One region of the Chryseobacterium sp. GQ58 genome, then DNA from elsewhere that is predicted to be linked to it. Evidence: riboswitches for the same ligand, from Rfam matches in the RefSeq annotation. Region 1 holds a riboswitch; the other holds the start of a gene.

Evidence for each region. A riboswitch is a leader RNA that binds a small molecule or an ion and turns the genes downstream of it on or off. The one in region 1 is predicted to bind cobalamin.
Region 2: it holds a riboswitch for cobalamin, as region 1 does, so the genes downstream of both, AC6CHK_RS11070 (acyl-CoA thioesterase) here and AC6CHK_RS14295 (TonB-dependent receptor plug domain-containing protein) in region 1, are expected to answer to the same signal.

The regions. Positions count from the first base shown of each region.
Region 1 covers NZ_JCAXEH010000006.1:63,602-72,654, forward strand. Annotated here, with positions in the region: gene AC6CHK_RS14250 (glucosaminidase domain-containing protein) at 1-678, opposite strand, end outside; gene AC6CHK_RS14255 (1-aminocyclopropane-1-carboxylate deaminase/D-cysteine desulfhydrase) at 778-1,686, opposite strand; gene AC6CHK_RS14260 (hypothetical protein) at 1,766-2,098, opposite strand; gene AC6CHK_RS14265 (C1orf53 family protein) at 2,128-2,307, shown strand; gene AC6CHK_RS14270 (DUF4136 domain-containing protein) at 2,309-2,836, shown strand; gene AC6CHK_RS14275 (CCC motif membrane protein) at 2,955-3,287, opposite strand; gene AC6CHK_RS14280 (DUF2752 domain-containing protein) at 3,318-3,605, opposite strand; gene namA (NADPH dehydrogenase NamA) at 3,637-4,689, opposite strand; gene AC6CHK_RS14290 (cytidine deaminase) at 4,797-5,279, shown strand; cobalamin riboswitch at 5,454-5,631, shown strand; gene AC6CHK_RS14295 (TonB-dependent receptor plug domain-containing protein) at 5,633-7,486, shown strand; gene AC6CHK_RS14300 (DUF5074 domain-containing protein) at 7,499-8,554, shown strand; gene AC6CHK_RS14305 (CCA tRNA nucleotidyltransferase) at 8,622-9,053, opposite strand, start outside.
Region 2 covers NZ_JCAXEH010000003.1:677,373-686,425, forward strand. Annotated here, with positions in the region: gene AC6CHK_RS11060 (endonuclease MutS2) at 1-1,578, shown strand, start outside; gene AC6CHK_RS11065 (hypothetical protein) at 1,782-2,570, shown strand; cobalamin riboswitch at 2,626-2,804, shown strand; gene AC6CHK_RS11070 (acyl-CoA thioesterase) at 2,914-3,297, shown strand; gene AC6CHK_RS11075 (HD domain-containing protein) at 3,339-3,929, opposite strand; gene AC6CHK_RS11080 (XAC2610-related protein) at 3,933-4,619, opposite strand; gene AC6CHK_RS11085 (cytochrome P450) at 4,723-6,063, shown strand; gene AC6CHK_RS11090 (PadR family transcriptional regulator) at 6,276-6,605, shown strand; gene AC6CHK_RS11095 (PspC domain-containing protein) at 6,617-8,332, shown strand; gene AC6CHK_RS11100 (1-acyl-sn-glycerol-3-phosphate acyltransferase) at 8,634-9,053, shown strand, end outside.

The DNA of each region.
Region 1 (9,053 bases):
CTTTATTTTTTCAACTCTTTGCTTCTGCTGCGCATAAGAAGTCGGTTTGTAAGGAACTTTAACGGTAACCGGCTCTTTTTTCACCACTTTTGGAGGGTCCAATCTTGCCATAAAAGTTCTGTCGTCTTTCAGATCAGGATATTTTTTGAGAACAGCATATAGAACTTCTTTAGAATTGGTATCGTCAAATTCATAAAGCTTATATTTTTCAATTTTACTGATAAGAATAGAAGCATATCGCGGATTTGTAGCATAACCGGCCTTTTTAAGACCATGCGCCCACGCTTTATAATCTTTCATATCAAGCCTGAAAAGATTGGTGTAATATTTTCTGGTTGCTAAAAATATCGAATGATCTTCATACGACTGCTTCGGATCATCATATACACGGAAACACTCATTGGGAGCGTCATCGGTATGTTTCATGGTTTTACCCGTCCAATCTTCCTTACATTTAATTCCAAAATGATTTTTCCCTTGAAGTGCCAATCTGCTTTGTCCGCCGCCCGTTTCCAAAAGTCCCTGTGCAAGCGTAATTGAAGCCGGAATTTTATATTTTTCCATTTCTTCGACAGCATATTGCGCAAATTTCTGAATGTATTGGTCGTCATTGGCCCAGGTCTGAGCTGAGAATTTTGATAAAACTAAAAGGCTTACAAGTAAGAAAAGTCTTTTCATCTGTTTATATTTATTGTTTTCAACGTCAGATGGAACACTCATAGATTTATTGATTTGTAAATTAAAATTTTGACATGAGTGTTTCATGTTTTTCAATTTTTATATAATTAAGTTTCTGTTTTGTTTGTCTAAAAGCATATTGGCGCCTTCGATTCCCTGCAATCCTCCTGTATGAAAACACAGAATTTTGCTTCCTTCAGAAAAATATCCTTCATCAATCAGTTCAAAAACTTTCTGCATCATTTTCCCTGTATATACAGGATCTAAAGGAAGTTTAAACTGGCTTTTAAAATCATTGATAAAACGAATGTTTTCGTCATTTATTTTACCGTAACCGCCAAAAGCTGCGTCCTTTAGATGGAAATTCCTCTTGGAAGTTAATTCCGAAATTCTATTTTCCAAAGATGAATCTTCAACTACTTTAAAACCTACAACCTTCTGATTATCTTCACAAAATTGTGAAATTCCGGCAACTGTACCTCCGGTTCCAACTGCTGTGCAAAGATAATCAAAATCTTTTGTTTCATTATTCAGCATCATTTTAATGCCCTGAACAGCATTTTGGTTCGTTCCGCCTTCAGGAATTATTAATGAATCCGGAAATTCCTGCTGCAAAAATTCGGTCAGTTTTTCTTTATGTCGATATTCTTGGCGGGTGACAAATTTCAGATTCATTCCGTTTCTTTTTGCAAAAACCAAAGTCGGATTATCACGCCATTTATTTTCCAGCTCCTCTCCTCTTATAATGCCTAAAGTTTTAATATCTGAAAGCTTTCCAACCGCAGAAACGGCAGAAATATGATTGGAGAAAGCTCCGCCAAAAGTTATAATTAATGGGTTTTCGGGTTGTCTTTCAAGATAATTATTGATATTATAAAAGAGTTTCCAATATTTATTTCCCGAAATCTGTGGATGAATCAAGTCTTCTCTTTTGATGAAAAGTCTGACTTTTTTATTAATTGAAATTTCCTGAATTGGGATAGTTTCTGTCGGAAGTTTTAATAACATTTTTATTAAATGATATTTGTTTTAACAAAGTTAGTTTTTTGATCTTAACTACCGTGTTTTGATTTCTAAAAGAAAGGATTCATGAGCTAAAATATTTTCTGAATGCCCATAATTTTCTTTTTCTGAGATAATTTAAATCATGTTCCATGGCATACGCTTCCCTTTCAAAAGAAATCGCACAATACGCCTGATACGCATTTCTCAAGCTGAAAAAATGATAATAATATTCTGCCACATAAGCAATATAAAAGAAAATAATCAATAATTCCAATTGTTGTCTCAAATGGATCTTTTCGTGGTTGATGAAAACTTTATTCCTTTTATCTTCAGGATTTTTAATGAAAATAAAAGGGTACAACGTAATGCCGTTTATTTTTGTATTTTTGAGAAACTTTTGGCACACAATTATCATATAACAAATATAAAGTTTTGATTTAACTTATGGCAAATTTTGACATCAAAGAACATGAAGACTTTTACTACAACGAGCAGGGTTACAAGGTTTTTACGGAAAAATTTCATCTCAAAAGAGGATATTGCTGTAAAAGCGGATGTAGACATTGCCCGTACGGATATGATAAAAAGACAAATACATTCATAAAAACCAAAAAAAATAAATAAAATGAGAAAATATATTTTTATTTTGCTGGCAGCGACATTAGGACTTAGCTCTTGCAGCCCTTTCAAAGTGCGTTCTGATTATGCGGAAACTGCTAATTTCACTTCTTATAAAACCTATAAAATAAGAATTGATGACCTGAAACTGAATGATATTGATAAAGACAGAGTTTTGAATGAATTGTCTAAGCAATTGCAAATGAAAGGTCTTTCCTCAGGTGAAAATCCTGATCTTATCATCAATGTAAAAGCCAATCACAAAAAAATCACAGACATCAACTCAACAAATCCTTACGGAATGTGGGGCTGGGGCGGCGGTTTTGGCTGGGGAATCGGCATGAACAGAACCTGGACGAGCAATTATAACGAAGGCGCAATTATCGTTGATATGGTCGATTCTAAAACCAATAAATTGGTTTGGCAAGGGATCGGAAGCGGAATTTCCGTAGATTCTCCAAAATCAAAACAGAAGCAAATCCCACAAATTATGGCTGAAATTATGGCCAAATATCCTCCGGGAATGAAAAGATAATTTATAAAAGTTTTAAAATATATAAAAGCCAGCACAAATTTGTGCTGGCTTTTTTTAGTTAAGATAATTTTAGTCAAACATAAAACTGCATTTCTACAGTTTTATAATTATTTTAAGATTATTGTCCTTGCAATTCTCTTATTCTTTCCTGCATCAATTCCTGATCAGTTATTGCTTCCCATCCGAAAACAATACCCGAAATAATTATTGAAATTATATACAAAGTACTCAAAGCAATACCGATAATACTTAAAATTCTACCTGTTTTCAAGTTGTTATAATCCGAATACAAGCCTGGGTTTTGCTGATACAACGCGTTGTCTTTTTTGTAAAGCACAAGGCCGATGATTCCCGTGATCAATCCCGGAATACCATAGCAACAACAAGCGACAATAGATACGATTCCAAGTACAAGTACTGCTGTAGCGTTGGGTAATTTTTGTTGATTCATAATTTAATTTTTTAATGTTTAGTTTTAAGTTTATATATGTAAAAAATGTTTATAAAAATAAGAAAATACCATGATTAGTGAGTTAATAATTGCTAAAAAAATCAAGATTTGTCCATAATTTCTTTTTTTATCAATAAAACTCACTGCTACAAAGAAAAAAAACAACAATAAAGTATATACTGCAGGAAACATCTGAAGGGCTTCGGAAAACTTTCCCTGAAAAACCAAAAGAATGGCTCTTTGCGTCCCACAGCCAAAACATTCTATTCCTAAAAATTTTTTACTGGGACACGACAGCATAAAGTCTTCTATCTTCATAATCTGGTTTTTTGATTTATTGCTGCTAAAATTAAGAAGAAATTTTGGCTCTCAAGTACTGATGTGGAAAAAAGCATTCATTATTCGTTTCAAATGAGCCCTGCACTGCCAGATAAGGGTTTCTTAAGATTTCTCTTGCAACAAAAACCAGGTCGGCATCACGTTTTTGAAGGATTTCTTCTGCTTGTTCAGTATTGGTGATCAATCCAACTGCCCCGGTTTTTACATCTGCTATATTTTTCACCTGTGATGAAAATGGAACCTGATAACCGTCAAAAACAGAAATTTTTGCACCATGAATATTTCCGCCACTCGAAACATCGATCAAATCAACCGAATGGTTTTTTAAAACTTTTGCCAGTTGAACACTGTCATTAATATCCCACCCGCTTTCGGCATATTCCGTTCCTGAAATTCTCACGAAAAGTGCTACATTTTCATTCAGTTCTTCATTTACGGCATCTACAATTTCCAATAAAAAACGGGTTCTGTTTTCAAAGCTTCCGCCATATTCGTCTGTTCTTACATTAGATAAAGGCGACAAAAACTGATGAATCAGATATCCGTGCGCACCATGAATTTCAATCACATCAAATCCTGCATTTACCGCTCTTTTCGCCGCATCTTTAAAATTCTGAATTAATTCTTTAATCTCTTCCAATGACAATACATGCGGAATCCTTTCATTCGGATGATAAGGAATCGCACTTGGAGCAATCGTTTCCCAGCCTTCTTCTACAGGAATTTGGACGTTATTCCATGTTGAGCCTTTTCTTCCGGCGTGTGCAATCTGAATCCCAATTTTACTTTCAGAATTTGAATGAACAAAATCAACAATTTTTTTAAGTTTTTCCGCCTGTTCGTCATTCCAGATTCCCATGCAATGATTGGTGATCCTGCCGCGTGGCTCCACTCCGGTTGCTTCAACAATTATCAAACCTGTTCCGCCTTGAGCACGGCTTCCGTAATGTACAAAGTGAAAATCGTTTGCCACACCATTTTCGCATGAATACATACACATCGGTGACATTACCCATCGGTTTTTCAGCTCTACATTTCTAAATTTTATTGGAGAATATAACATTGATTTTTATTTTTTAAAAGTTTAAAATTACGAAATTAGTCTCAGTAAATTATATTGTCAGCTTCACGAAAAAGGGTTACATTTATCGCCCTTTCTACAGAAACAAAATGAAAAAAAATATACAGATCGTTTACGAACATTTCAAAAGCAGCAGCGAGCTTAATGCAACAGAAAAAACTCTTTTTGAAAGAGCAAAATCAGCACGCGAAAAAGCTTATGCACCTTATTCAAATTTTCTGGTGGGATGCGCAATATTGCTGGAAAACGGCGAAATCTATTCCGGGAATAATCAGGAAAATGCGGCGTTTCCTTCAGGGCTTTGTGCCGAAAGAACGGCTTTATTCTGGATTGGTGCTAATTTCCCAAATGAAAAGATCAAGAAGATCTTCGTTATCGGCGGACCGCGAGAATTTTCAGAAAAAAATCCGCCAATTCCACCATGTGGAGCATGCCGACAAAGCTTGATGGAATACGAAACAAAACAGAATGAAAATATCGACCTTTACTTCTCCAATCTGAATGAAGAAGTCTTTAAAGTAGGTTCCATTAAAGATCTTTTGCCATTTTATTTTGATTCTACTTTTTTGTAACGATCAAAACTTTAATTATTTAACCATTAAGATTCGATAAGAGTTTTAGATAAATTAAGATTAAATTATTCTAATTTATTAAGCGAATTCATTGTGAAACTTAATATTCATAAAGTCTAAAAAAATTCTTAATGGTTTAAATTCAATATAAACTTCTATTTCTTTTTAAAAAACTATATTTGCAAAAATTTTGGTTTCCAAGCTATTGGAAATAATAGGGAATTGGGCGAAAATCCCAAGCTGTCCCCGCAACTGTAAATCGTATGTAAGATTTTCTACAGAAACCACTGTCAACACGGGAAGGTGTAGAAAAAACGAAAGTCAGGAGACCTGCCAGAATTTAAACTTAATTAATGATTGCTTTCGGAGGAAAAGTAAAAAATAATATGGGTATAAAAAGATTTTCTGCTTTGCTTTTTGTGTCATTCAATTTTTCTTTGTGCTTTGGACAGGAGAAAACTATTGACACTGTATATGTTTTTGATAATCAAATGAATAAGGTAAAACTTTTTCATAAGATCACTACGCTGGCTCCAGCTGATATTCAAAAAAATTCATCTAATCTTTCTGAAGTTTTACGATTTCAATCTCCTGTTTATATTAAAGAAAATGGTCGTGGCGCTGTTTCTTCGCCTTCATTTCGGGGAACAACGGCTCAGCAAACGGCATTTGTGTGGAACGGTATCAATATCAATTCCCAGTTTTTGGGACAAGGCGATGTGAACAATATTGCTCTTTTCGGATATGACCAGATGGAAATAAAATCGGGCGGCGGAAGTGTAATTTACGGAAGCGGCGCGATTGGAGGAAGTATTCATTTAAATAATGATTTAAGCTTTAATAAAGGTTTCAGCGGAACTTTTAATTCTGAAATTGCTTCTTTCGGTACATTTAATAATTTTCTGAAAGCTTCTTTTAGCAATGATAAATTCAGCTTTAAAGTTTCCGGAAATTATCTGATCAGCCAGAATGATTATGAAGTTCCGGAGGAAAATTACATTAACAGAAACGGAAAATTTCACAACACAACTTATAATGTCGGGATTTCTTATAAGATTGCAAAAAACCAGACAATTTCGTGGCAAAGCCAGTTTTATGATGCGACTCAAAACTATCCTATTTTTACAGAAAACGGAAATAAAAGCAGATATGAAGCGCAGACTTTAAGGAGCCTCATCTCTTGGGACATCAACAAAAGCAAACTTTCAAACAGCTTAAAAGCAGCTTACACAGAAGATAATTTTCAATATTTCGGAACTTATAACAGCGGCGGAAGTAATAAAAATTACATTATAAAAAACGACTTTAATTATTTTATCAATTCGAAATGGAATGTGAATATTATTGGAGAATTTCAACAAAATCAAGGTGAAGGCGTAGGAACTTCCGGAATTGGAAATATAAGCAGAAATGTAGGTTCTGTTGCGGGTTTATTACGATATTTTACAACGTCAAACCTACGTTTTGAAGCAGGAATAAAGAAAGATTTTGTGGAAGGTTTCAGCTCACCGGTTTTATATTCTTTTTCGGGAAAATGGCAAGCCACCAATTGGTATAATTTTAATTTAAACTTTTCTAAAAACTTCAGGTTTCCTTCATTTAACGATTTGTATTGGCAGCCGGGCGGAAATCCTGATCTGAAGCCCGAAAATTCTGTTCAATCAGATATGAATCATGAGTTTAAAGCCGGAGATTTTAAACTGACGATAAGTCCATATTACATCCGTATCAATGACATGATCCGTTGGCTGGATACAGGTTTGGGTTATTGGTCGCCATTCAACACCAACAAAGTTGAATCTTACGGACTGGAATCACAATTGACTTACGAAAAACAGTTTAATCAACATTTTATTAAGCTGAATGCAGGTTATATTTATACCAAATCAACAGATTTAGAAACACAAAAGCAACTGACATACGTTCCTTTGCATAAAGTTTTTGGTAATGCAGATTATCAATATAAATTTTTGAAGGTTTATGCACAGGGAATGTTCAACGGATTGACTTATACGACTTCTGACGAAAGCAGGAAATACGCTTTATATCCCTATTTTGTTTTAAATGCAGGAGTTTCTGCCACACTTTTAAAGAAATATATTGTAGGCATAAAGGTGAACAATATCACCGATACTGTTTATAAAACGGTAGCTTATTATCCTTTGCCAAAAAGAAATTACAGTATAACAGCATCTATAAATTTTTAACTTTAATATATTATGAAAATAACTAGATTTTTGCAGCTTATTTTTGCATTCATTTTACTTTTTAATGTTTCTTGTACTTCTGAGTTTGAACAAACTTTAGAACCCATCACTTACGGAAACGGATACTTCATCACCAATGAAGGAAGCTTTAATAAGCCTGACGCAGAAGTAAGTTTTGTAACACAAGATTTGAATTTTTTGCAGAACGACATTTACAAAGCAAACAATAATGAAAATTTAGGCGACGTGCTTCAGACAATGGCTTTCAATGGAAGCAAAGCTTATCTTGTGCTGAATAATTCAAATGCAATTCAGGTTGTAGATCGTGTAACTTTTAAAAAGCAGGCTACGGTAACCGCAAATCTTGTAAATCCGAGATATATTGCATTTTCGGGAAGTCAGTATTTCGTGACAAATAACAACTTTGGAAATGTGATGAAATTAAATGTATATAACAGTGATAATAATTCATTTGTAACAAGCATCAATTTCCAAAGAGCAGCTGAAAAACTAGTAGAGGCTAACGGAAGAATCGTAGTACAAACTGACGGTGTAAAGTACGACGCTAACTTTAATGAATTACCAACAGGATATACTATTACAATTGTAAATCCTTCAACAAATGTTATTGAAAATACAGTAACACTTCCAAATAACGGAATTATCAGAGATCTGGTTTCTTACAATGGTGATGCGTATGTGCTTGCTTCAGGAGGTGCAGATTCATATATTTATAAGATCAATTCTTCAGCTGGAACGTTTACAACAACTACACTTACAGGAATTGCAAAGGCACAAAAACTGAGAATCGATTCGAATAAGTTTTATTTTAATGACAATACCAACAAAATTTATTCAATGAGCCTGAATTCTACAACGATACCAACAATTCCACTTGTGACATCAACAGGAAATGCATATGGATTCAACGTTATTGACGGTAGAATTTTTGTTTCTGATGCCAGCTTTACGGGACCAAGCAAAGTAAATATTTACAATGCTGCAAGCGGTTTGCTTTTAACGACTTTCAATGCGGGAATTGGAACCAATGGTTTTTATAAAAACTAAAAAATACTTCATTAAATACTTCGGGCGGTTTCGTAGAAACCGCCCGATTTTTTATGCATCTATTAAGTTATAGTGACAAGCCCAATTTCTCAGCTTCGCCAATCACAAATTTTCTTGCTTCTTCTTTTTCATTAGGAATTTCACCTTCCAAAATAGCTTCCTTTACTTTTTCTTTTAAAACACCAATTTCCCGTCCGGGTTTCAGGTTAAACATTTGCATGATTTCTTCTCCGGAAATTGGTGGCTGAAAATTTCGTACCTGATCTTTTTCTTCAACTTCTTTTATTTTAACAGCAACATATTCAAAATTTTTCTTGAATTTATCCTGTTTTTTTGAGTTTTTGGTTGTAATATCTGCTTTACAAAGCGTAAACAAATCTTCCAGATCTTCGCCTGCGTCAAATAACAATCTTCTCAATGCAGAATCTGAAGCGTCATCCGTAATCAAAGCGATCGGACGTGAAGAAAGCTTTACCATTTTCTGAACATATTTCATATC
Region 2 (9,053 bases), on a different contig from region 1:
ATTATTGAAGACCAAAGAGTTTTGGCGGTAAAATCTGCATACAAAAAAAGAGTTCCGGGAAGAGTTTTGGGGCTTTCAAAAACAGGTTCTATCACTTATATCCAACCGGATTCTGTTGTAAAACATTATTTTAAGCTTCGCGAAAATCAGGAAGAAGAGAAAAAGGAAATTGATAAAATTCTTAGGAAACTTACTGCAGAATTGTCCGAATTCCAGCCGCAGCTTTGGAGATACCAAATGTATATTTTTGACCTTGATTTAACGAGAGCGAAAGCTAAATTTGCTGAATTAATCAATGGAATTTTACCTAAAATCAACCGTCACAAAACATTAAGATTAAAAGATGCTTTTCATCCTTTGTTGTGGCTGAGAAATAAAATCGAAAATAAAACCATTTTTCCGCAGACTTTAGCATTAACGGAACATAACAGGATTATCTGTATTTCGGGACCGAACGCCGGTGGAAAATCGATCACATTAAAAACGGTCGGATTACTTCAATTGATGATTCAAAGCGGGATTTTGATTCCGGCTCATCCAAAATCCGAAATGTTTTTCTTCGACAAGATCATGACAGATATTGGAGATAATCAATCGATTGAAAATCATCTTTCGACTTATTCTTCAAGATTAAAGAAAATGGGCGGAATCATCCGTGAAGCTGACGCCAATACGCTTTTACTGATTGATGAATTTGGAACAGGTTCGGACCCCGAATTAGGCGGAGCTTTGGCAGAAAGCTTCCTCGAATTTTTCTATGATAAAAAGAGTTTCGCGATTATTACAACACATTACACCAATATCAAATTGGTCATTGAAGGGCTCCCAAATGCAGAAAATGCAGCAATGCTTTTTGATGAAAAAACTCTTGAACCAATGTATAAACTGGAAGTCGGACAAGCGGGAAGTTCGTTTACATTTGAAGTTGCTGAAAAGAACAAAATCCCCAAATTTATTATTCATTCAGCAAAGAAAAAAGTAGAACATGATATTGTAAATCTTGATAAAACAATCGTAAAACTTCAGCAGGAAAAATATGAAGTTGAAAAACTAAAAACCGATCTTGCCGAAAGAAAAGGTTCCGTAGAAGACAAGCGCGACAATCTGCAAAAACTGAATGAACAGCTTCAACAAAAACTGTTCAATTTCCAAAAATTATACGAAGAAGAGCATCGTAAACTTCAGTTTGGAAATAAAATCGAAGGTTTTATCGACAGCTATGTAAAAGGAAAATCGAGAAAGGATGTCGTGAAAGATTTTGTGAAAATTCTGGAACAGGAAAAATTCAGGAAAATTGGCGCCGATAAAGATGAAAGTAAAAGACTTCAGGTTGTAAGACGGAAAATCACTCAACAGTTGAAAAAAGAAGATGTCATTGAAAAAATCTCCGAAACCAATGATAAAATAGAGGAAAAACGCAAAAGTGACCGCGCCGTCTGGATGAAAATCGGGCAAAGGGTAAGAATTACGGGAAGCACAAGCGTCGGAACAATCGAGAAAATTTCGAAAAATAAAGTGACCGTGAATTACGGAACTTTCAAGACGACGATTGATGCGGATGAATTGGAGCGGATTTAATTATAATTTTTTAAAAAGCGAGCGTTAAAAAGCGAGCGTCAAAACGCTCGCTTCTGTTTTTATTTCTTGATAACTTTCAATTTTAATGCTTTCAAACTGTCATTTGCAATTAATAAATGGTTTAGAAGAATTGAAGTATTTTAATTATCTTCCGAAAAATAATTAATTTATATATTTGGGCAAATATTATTTCGATGACTTTCATGAACAAGACCATTTATTTATTGATTTTCAGTATTTTTTGTTTTGCATTTTTAAAGGCGCAAAATAAAGTTCCGTTTGCTGTTGTAAAAGCTGAAGACGGATACGCGAATGTACGCGTACATAAAGAAGACTACAGAAAAATTGTAGATAAAGTGCGCATGCGTAAAGGTGATGTTTTTGTTTATGTAAAGCCTGCACCAGGTGAAACGGATTGGATTTGGATCAAATATCCTGAAAAACCTGAAGTCGAAAAACCATTCATGAGATACGACAGCCTGAATAAAGAAGGCATGGTAAATAAAGATCGAATTGCTTTTGTTGATCAATTGCCAAAATTCACTCCTTCTATGTCCAAAAACGGAAGATCAATTATTTTTACAGACAACAACAATCCTAAAATACCGACAAACCAAAGAACAAAAGTCACTATCGACATTTATCCTTCAAGCGCAAAATTTAAAAAACAGGAAAAAGACGAAGAAGGTAACATCATTAAAATCGATAAACAAAAAACGTGGGGAATCGGTAAAGAACTTCCGGAAGATTTAAAGGAAATCAAATCAGTACGAGTGCAGCAGCCCGGAAGAGGTTCCGTTTTTGTAAGAGAAGCCATTAAAAACATGTTTAATCCAACAATGGATTTTGAAAACATGGGCGTGACTTCTATTGATAACGATCATATTTTTCTTTATATGATCAATGGTTCCGGTGAAAATCAATATATAACACTTTGGGCCATAAAGGAAGGAAGAGTAATGAGCCAAATTGTTTTTAATAATCCTGAATAAATAAAAGGTTATTTCATTAATATTCTTAATTTTGTTTCCGAAATAAAGTTTTACACTTTATTCATCAGAAATTGGTTCTGTTTAAGTACAGATTAAAAGGGAATCGTGTGAAAATCACGAGCTGTCGCGCAACTGTAAGTGACAAAGTCTTTATTAGCAAATCCACTGTGCAAAGCATGGGAAGGAAATAAAGATGTTACAAGTCAGGAGACCTGCCTATTTCTTAGACAAAAACTTTCGCGATTTGAAGTTTGTTGATCTGATAGTTTTATTGCAGAAATTTCTTATTTCTGTGGCTGTTTGTTTCAATATATTTCATTTTCGCTTTAATTAATAATGAAATATGACTACAGAAGAAAGAATTGAAGCATCGGAAACCAGAATCTTTAAAGCCGTTTTCCCCAACACGACCAATCATTATGATACTCTTTTCGGAGGTACAGCGATGCAGCTGATGGATGAAGTAGCTTTCATCACCGCTACCCGATTTGCCAGAAAACGTGTGGTAACCGTAAGCAGCGACAAAATTGATTTCAATAAACCTATTCCTGCCGGAACAATTGTTGAACTGATCGGAAAAGTTTCCCATGTCGGAAAAACAAGTATGAAAGTAAATGTTGAGATCTACACCGAGCAAATGTATTCTTACGAAAGAGAAAGAGCAATTGTCGGCGATTTTACTTTTGTGGCGATTGATGAATTTAAGAAACCAATTCAAATACTATAAATTTTCAGAAGGTTTCGGCGGGCTTTGCCCGCCGAAACAAATTATTTCACAACCTTTTCAGTTTCTAGATTTTTTATCATTAAATATTGAAAGGCTTCTCCCATTTCATCAGAAGCTTGGATGATTGCATTCTCCAACATATTCCTGATCTGTTTTTCAGTTACGGCTGCTTCCGTCCAACTTTTTCCTGAAGTGTGAGAATTTAAAATAAAAGGCATTATTCTGTCGATGGCACAAGCAAAAATTGCGTCAGGAGTCTGTTCTTCTTCAAATTCAAGCCAAAGATTAAAAAACTCTGAACGTAAAGGCTCATCTAAAATTCCAAAAATATTTTGAGCTGAAATTTTCTCTCTTTCAAACTTTCCAATCATTGCAGCTTCATCAAATAAAAAGGTGTCTCCAGCTTCAATTTCAACCAAATCATGAATCGAAAGCATTCGGATGACTCTTAAAAGATCAATGTCTGCCCTGTTTTTAGCATACGGAAAAAGTATTTGAGCTAAAATGATGATCTGCCACGAATGTTCGGCGGTATTTTCTCTTCTGGAATCGTCTGCATTATAGTTTCTTCTTTGCACGTTTTTTAAGGCGTCGATGGCCAGAATAAAATCGATTTCTTTCTGAATTTTCATATTTTAATCTTCTTTATAATATACACTTATAGGATAATCTTTTGTAGTGGTTGTCCATTTATCATCTATAAATTCACGTTTTGTAACGATTACCCTTTCTCCGCCGGTTGCATCTTCTTCCAATTCGTAAACTTTAAACAAGCCTTTTTGCGGAAGAACGGTATATTCCTCGGTCAGATGCCAGCAACATCCTGATTTTGAATAGGTAATTAATCTTTTACGTTCAGAATCTGTATTAAACATTCCAAGATTTTCGTGGGCGAGAGTTGTCAGTTCTTCACTTGGAACAAATTGTTTTTTAGTAATATTAAAAACATAAACATCATACGAAGGTCCGCCGTATCCGCTTTCGTTTCCGTTTCTGATGGCAATATCTTCGGTTCCGTCAAAATTAAAATCTTCAAAGATCAAAGGACTTTGTTCATTATATAATTGAATGATATTTGCTGTCGGTTTTTGATGTTCATTTAAATAAAAATTCAGATTATCGGAAGTTAAAGTCTGAAATTTTTTAGAATTCTTATCAAACAATTCAATGCTCGCTTTTCCGTTGCATTCATTGTTTTCACAGTTTTCAACATCAATTTTAATGTTATAATTCTTTGAAGCATCATTCAATTCAAAATGGTTTTGACCAAAAGCAATTGTTCCAAAAAGGATGAATGGTAATAGAAATTTAGGATTTATCATAAGTGTATTTTCACGAAGTTCGGTCTAGTTTATATGCAAAAATAATTGTTTTGATTTTAAGCTATTTAAATGATTAATTGTAATTTTAAAGGAAATATTTGATATGGATTCAAAATTCAATTATCCGACGGAAATTAAAGGAAAAAGAAAGTTGTATTCTTTATTTAAAGGAGTAAAAAATCCTTTGGAAGTTATCAGCGGAAACCATGAATTTGCGGGTGACAATTATTACATCAAAGCAAGCTTTACCAACAAAAATTTTATTTTTTCTCAAGATAAAGAATTTACAGAATATATTTTAAAACAAAATCATAAAAATTATTATAAATCTGAAATCCAATCTGTCACTTTAGGAAAATATCTTGGAAACGGGTTGCTCACCAACAACGGAAAAGACTGGCTGAAACAAAGAAGATTGATCCAACCCGGTTTTAGCAAAGCAAAAATTGCAAATCTGGTTTCTATTATGGAAGAAGAAATTGACAAATCTTTCCAAGCATTTGATACGGAAAGTGAGCTCGATTTATACGATTTCTTTCATACGCTGGCTTTTAATATTGTTGCTAAAACACTTTTCAGTTCTGATATTGATGAAAATACAGTAAAAGAATTGGGCAAAAATATCACAGAAATACAGGAAGTTTTTGCTAAAGAAGTTCGCCTGCCTTTTTATTCCCAAATTTTGAAACTTTTGGGAGTTATTGATAAAAACATTGAGAAAAGTAAGAGATCAAAAGCAATTATTCAGGGAGTTTTGGATAAAAGAAGAAATTCGGGAGAAGAAAAAAGTGACCTGCTGGATATGCTTATTCAAACACGATATGAAGATACACAACTTCCGATGTCCGATGAGCAGCTGGTTGATGAAATGCTTATTCTTTTTATTGCGGGCCACGAAACGACAGCGAATGCTTTAAGCTTTATTTTCTTTGAAATCAGCCAAAATCCCAAAGCCGAGGAAAAACTAAAACAGGAAATAGCAGAAGAAGGTGAAAATATCTTTACAACTGAAAGCCTGATGAAAAAATCTTTCACTTCAAACGTTATCAAAGAAGCGATGCGTCTGCATTCTCCGGCTTGGGCAATTGATCGCCAGGCTTTAGAGAATGACAGCTTTAAAGAATATTCTTGGCCAAAAGATACTTTAATCATTCTTTATATAACCGGGCTTCACAGAAATCCGAAATATTGGGAACAGCCAAATTCATTTATTCCGGAACGTTTTGACGATGAAAGCGCAAAGAATTTTGCTTATTATCCTTTTGGAGCAGGCCCGCGACTTTGCATCGGCGAACACTTTGCAATGATGGAAATGGCTCTTATCATCCGTAAATTTTACAGGAAATTCAGTTTTATATCATATCAGAAACAATTGGATAAAAAAGCACTTGTCACGCTAAGACCTACAAGTTTAAAAGGAAGAATTATTAATAATTTGCCGTAATTATCTTATAATCTTTATTCATAAGATTTAGCAATAAAAAATAATTATATTGGTTATCAGACAGTTAACTTATTTATTTATATTTTTTCACTACTTTGTATTGCATATTACCATTTTAATTACATATCTTTGTAATGTAAAATCGGAATAAGATCAACTAGCTAGGATTTTGATTCTGATTGACAATAACTAATTAATAAAAACTTATTAAGATGAATACTGAAAATACCAAAGCGCAAATGCGAAAAGGAATTCTGGAATTCTGTATTTTAAGTCTCATCAATCATCGCGAAATGTATGTTTCCGACTTAATAGATGAACTCAAAAAAGGAAAACTGGACGTAGTGGAAGGAACACTTTATCCTCTTCTTACAAGACTGAAAAACGGAGAATTTCTCTCTTACAGATGGGAAGAATCTACGGGAGGCCCGCCAAGAAAATATTACCAGATGACAGAAAAAGGGAAAATGTTTTTGGACGAACTTCAAAATACCTGGAAAGAACTGACAGATTCTGTAAACCAAATCACTCAAAAATTTTAAAAAACAAAGCTATGAACAAGACACTCTCAATAGGACTCGCAGGTTTTTCTTTTACGATAGAAGAACACGCATATATAAAGCTCAGCGATTATCTTAATGCTCTGAGAAGCTCTTTGGACGCTTCGGAAGCAGATGAGGTAATGCATGACATAGAAATAAGAATGGTTGAAATCTTCAGAGATTCTTTAGGAAAACGCGAAGTAATCAACGATACAGACGTAGAAAGAGTAATCGCACAGATCGGTTCTCCGGAAAAAATTGAAGAACAGGAAGAAGCATATTATTCTGAAAAAAATACTAAGAAAACATATTCTTCAGGAACAGAACATACTGATAAAAAACAATTGTTCCGTGATCCTGAAAGACAAAAAATCGCCGGTGTTTGCGCAGGTCTGGCTCATTATGTAGGAATGGATATTACCGCAATGAGAGCAATCTGGTTAGGAATTTTTGTTTTAGGAATTTTTACAGCAGCTATTTCTTCTTCATTAATTGCGTTGCTTTACATTATTCTTTGGATTGTTTTACCAAAAGCAGAAACTGCCGCAGATTTTTTGAAAATGAAAGGAAAGCCTATGAATTTCGATAATTTAAAAGAGGAATCTAATAAACTGGTTCAGTTCGCCAACGAATCTACACAAAGAGTTGGTGAAATCTATATCGAAAACAAACCTTACATCAACAATGCGGGAAGCGGGATTTGGAATGTAATCCGTTACGTTTTGGGCGCTATTTTCGCACTGATTTCATTTTCTTGCTTAATAGGAGTTTTTGTAGTCTTCGGATTTATGGGAACAGACAATTTTCCTCCAATCAGCGAAATGGATTTCTATTTTGACAGTGACGGAATGAAATATGTGATCATGACAATGATTGTTTTAGGAAGCTTGATTCCTGCCATGATCTTCGGATTACTAAGCATTAAATTGATTTCGCCAAAAACAAAACTGAGAAATACAGGTTGGGTATTGGGAGCATTAGTTCTTGCACTGATTGGAATCTCAACTTACTTTGGAATAAGCATGGCAAAAAAAGATATGTTTTTCAAAGGCCATAAAGAAGATACGGAAGAAATCGCAATTCCTACAACATCAGACAGCATTTATGTTGACGTGAAGCAGATTACCATTCCACAAAACTTTATCGGATATAAAGACAATGTTTATTCAGATAAAGTTTCGGTTTTCGAAAAAGACTGGATTCATATTGATGTGACAAGAAAAGCAGATATAAAAACGCCTTATTTAATCATTAAAAAAGAGGCTAAAGGTTACAATATTCCTTTAAATGCAAGCGTTCCTGTGGAGATTGTAGGTAATAAAATAATTCTTCCAAACTATATTAAATACCCTTACGATCATCGTTTCAGAGATTACAGCATCGATTATGAGTTGGTAATTCCTCAAAACGCAGTTGTAATTCCTTTAAAGAAAGATCAGATAAATTTTGACGGAGATACCGACGGAAACGGAATCAACGATAACGATGAAGATCAGGACAGCGAAGAAGGAAATATTCAGATTGAAAAAAATAAAATATCAATCAACGGTTCTACCATCGAATACAATGAAAACGATAAGGACAGCGTAATCATCAATGGCAAAAAATATCCTAAATCTGAAGCCAAAAAAGTAATGGATTCTATGAAATTCAATATCGATAAAATGAAAGATGTAGACATCAAAATAAAAGACGATAAAGGAGAGATTTCTATTAAAACCAAATAATTAAACTTGAGAGAGTGGCAGAAGGTGTGGATGAATGGCAACTGTTTGAAATTCACACTCTTCTTCTCTCCAAAAGATTAAAAAAATATCAACATTTAGTGGTTTATAACTCAAAATTGTTATATATTCGTAAAAAAATTTAACCCTCACACAAAAACATCAAACCATGGTACAACTAGTTTTAGAAATTGCAGTAAAAATCGCAGATTTAATTAGCGGTTTATTTTAAGAGCCACAATATTTCAATATATTTGTAGAGTATAACCAAATTGGTTATACTTTTTTTGTTTAAAATAAACTCATGAAAAAGCTATTAGGGAAACTGATTTTGAAAATTGTAGGCTGGAAAGTTGTTTTACACGGCGATGTAAACAGTCTCAACAGATGTGTTCTTGTAGTTGCACCGCACACCCACAATTCTGAATATATTCTTGGAAATCTTGCCTATTGGTCTTTAGAAAAACCTCTGAAAATCATTATTAAAGATGCCCACACCAAAGCCTGGTATGGTTCTGTTGTAAAAAATTTAGGCGGTATCGGTATCGACAGAAGCCAAAAAAATGATTTGGTTAATTTTGTAGTCAAAGAGTTTGAAAAAGACAGTTTCAGTCTGGTAATTACCCCTGAAGGCACAAGAAGCTGGGTTCCAAAATGGAGAAAAGGTTTTTATCATATGGCTTTAGCGGCAAAAGTTCCTATTGTTTTGGCGGCAGGAGATTTT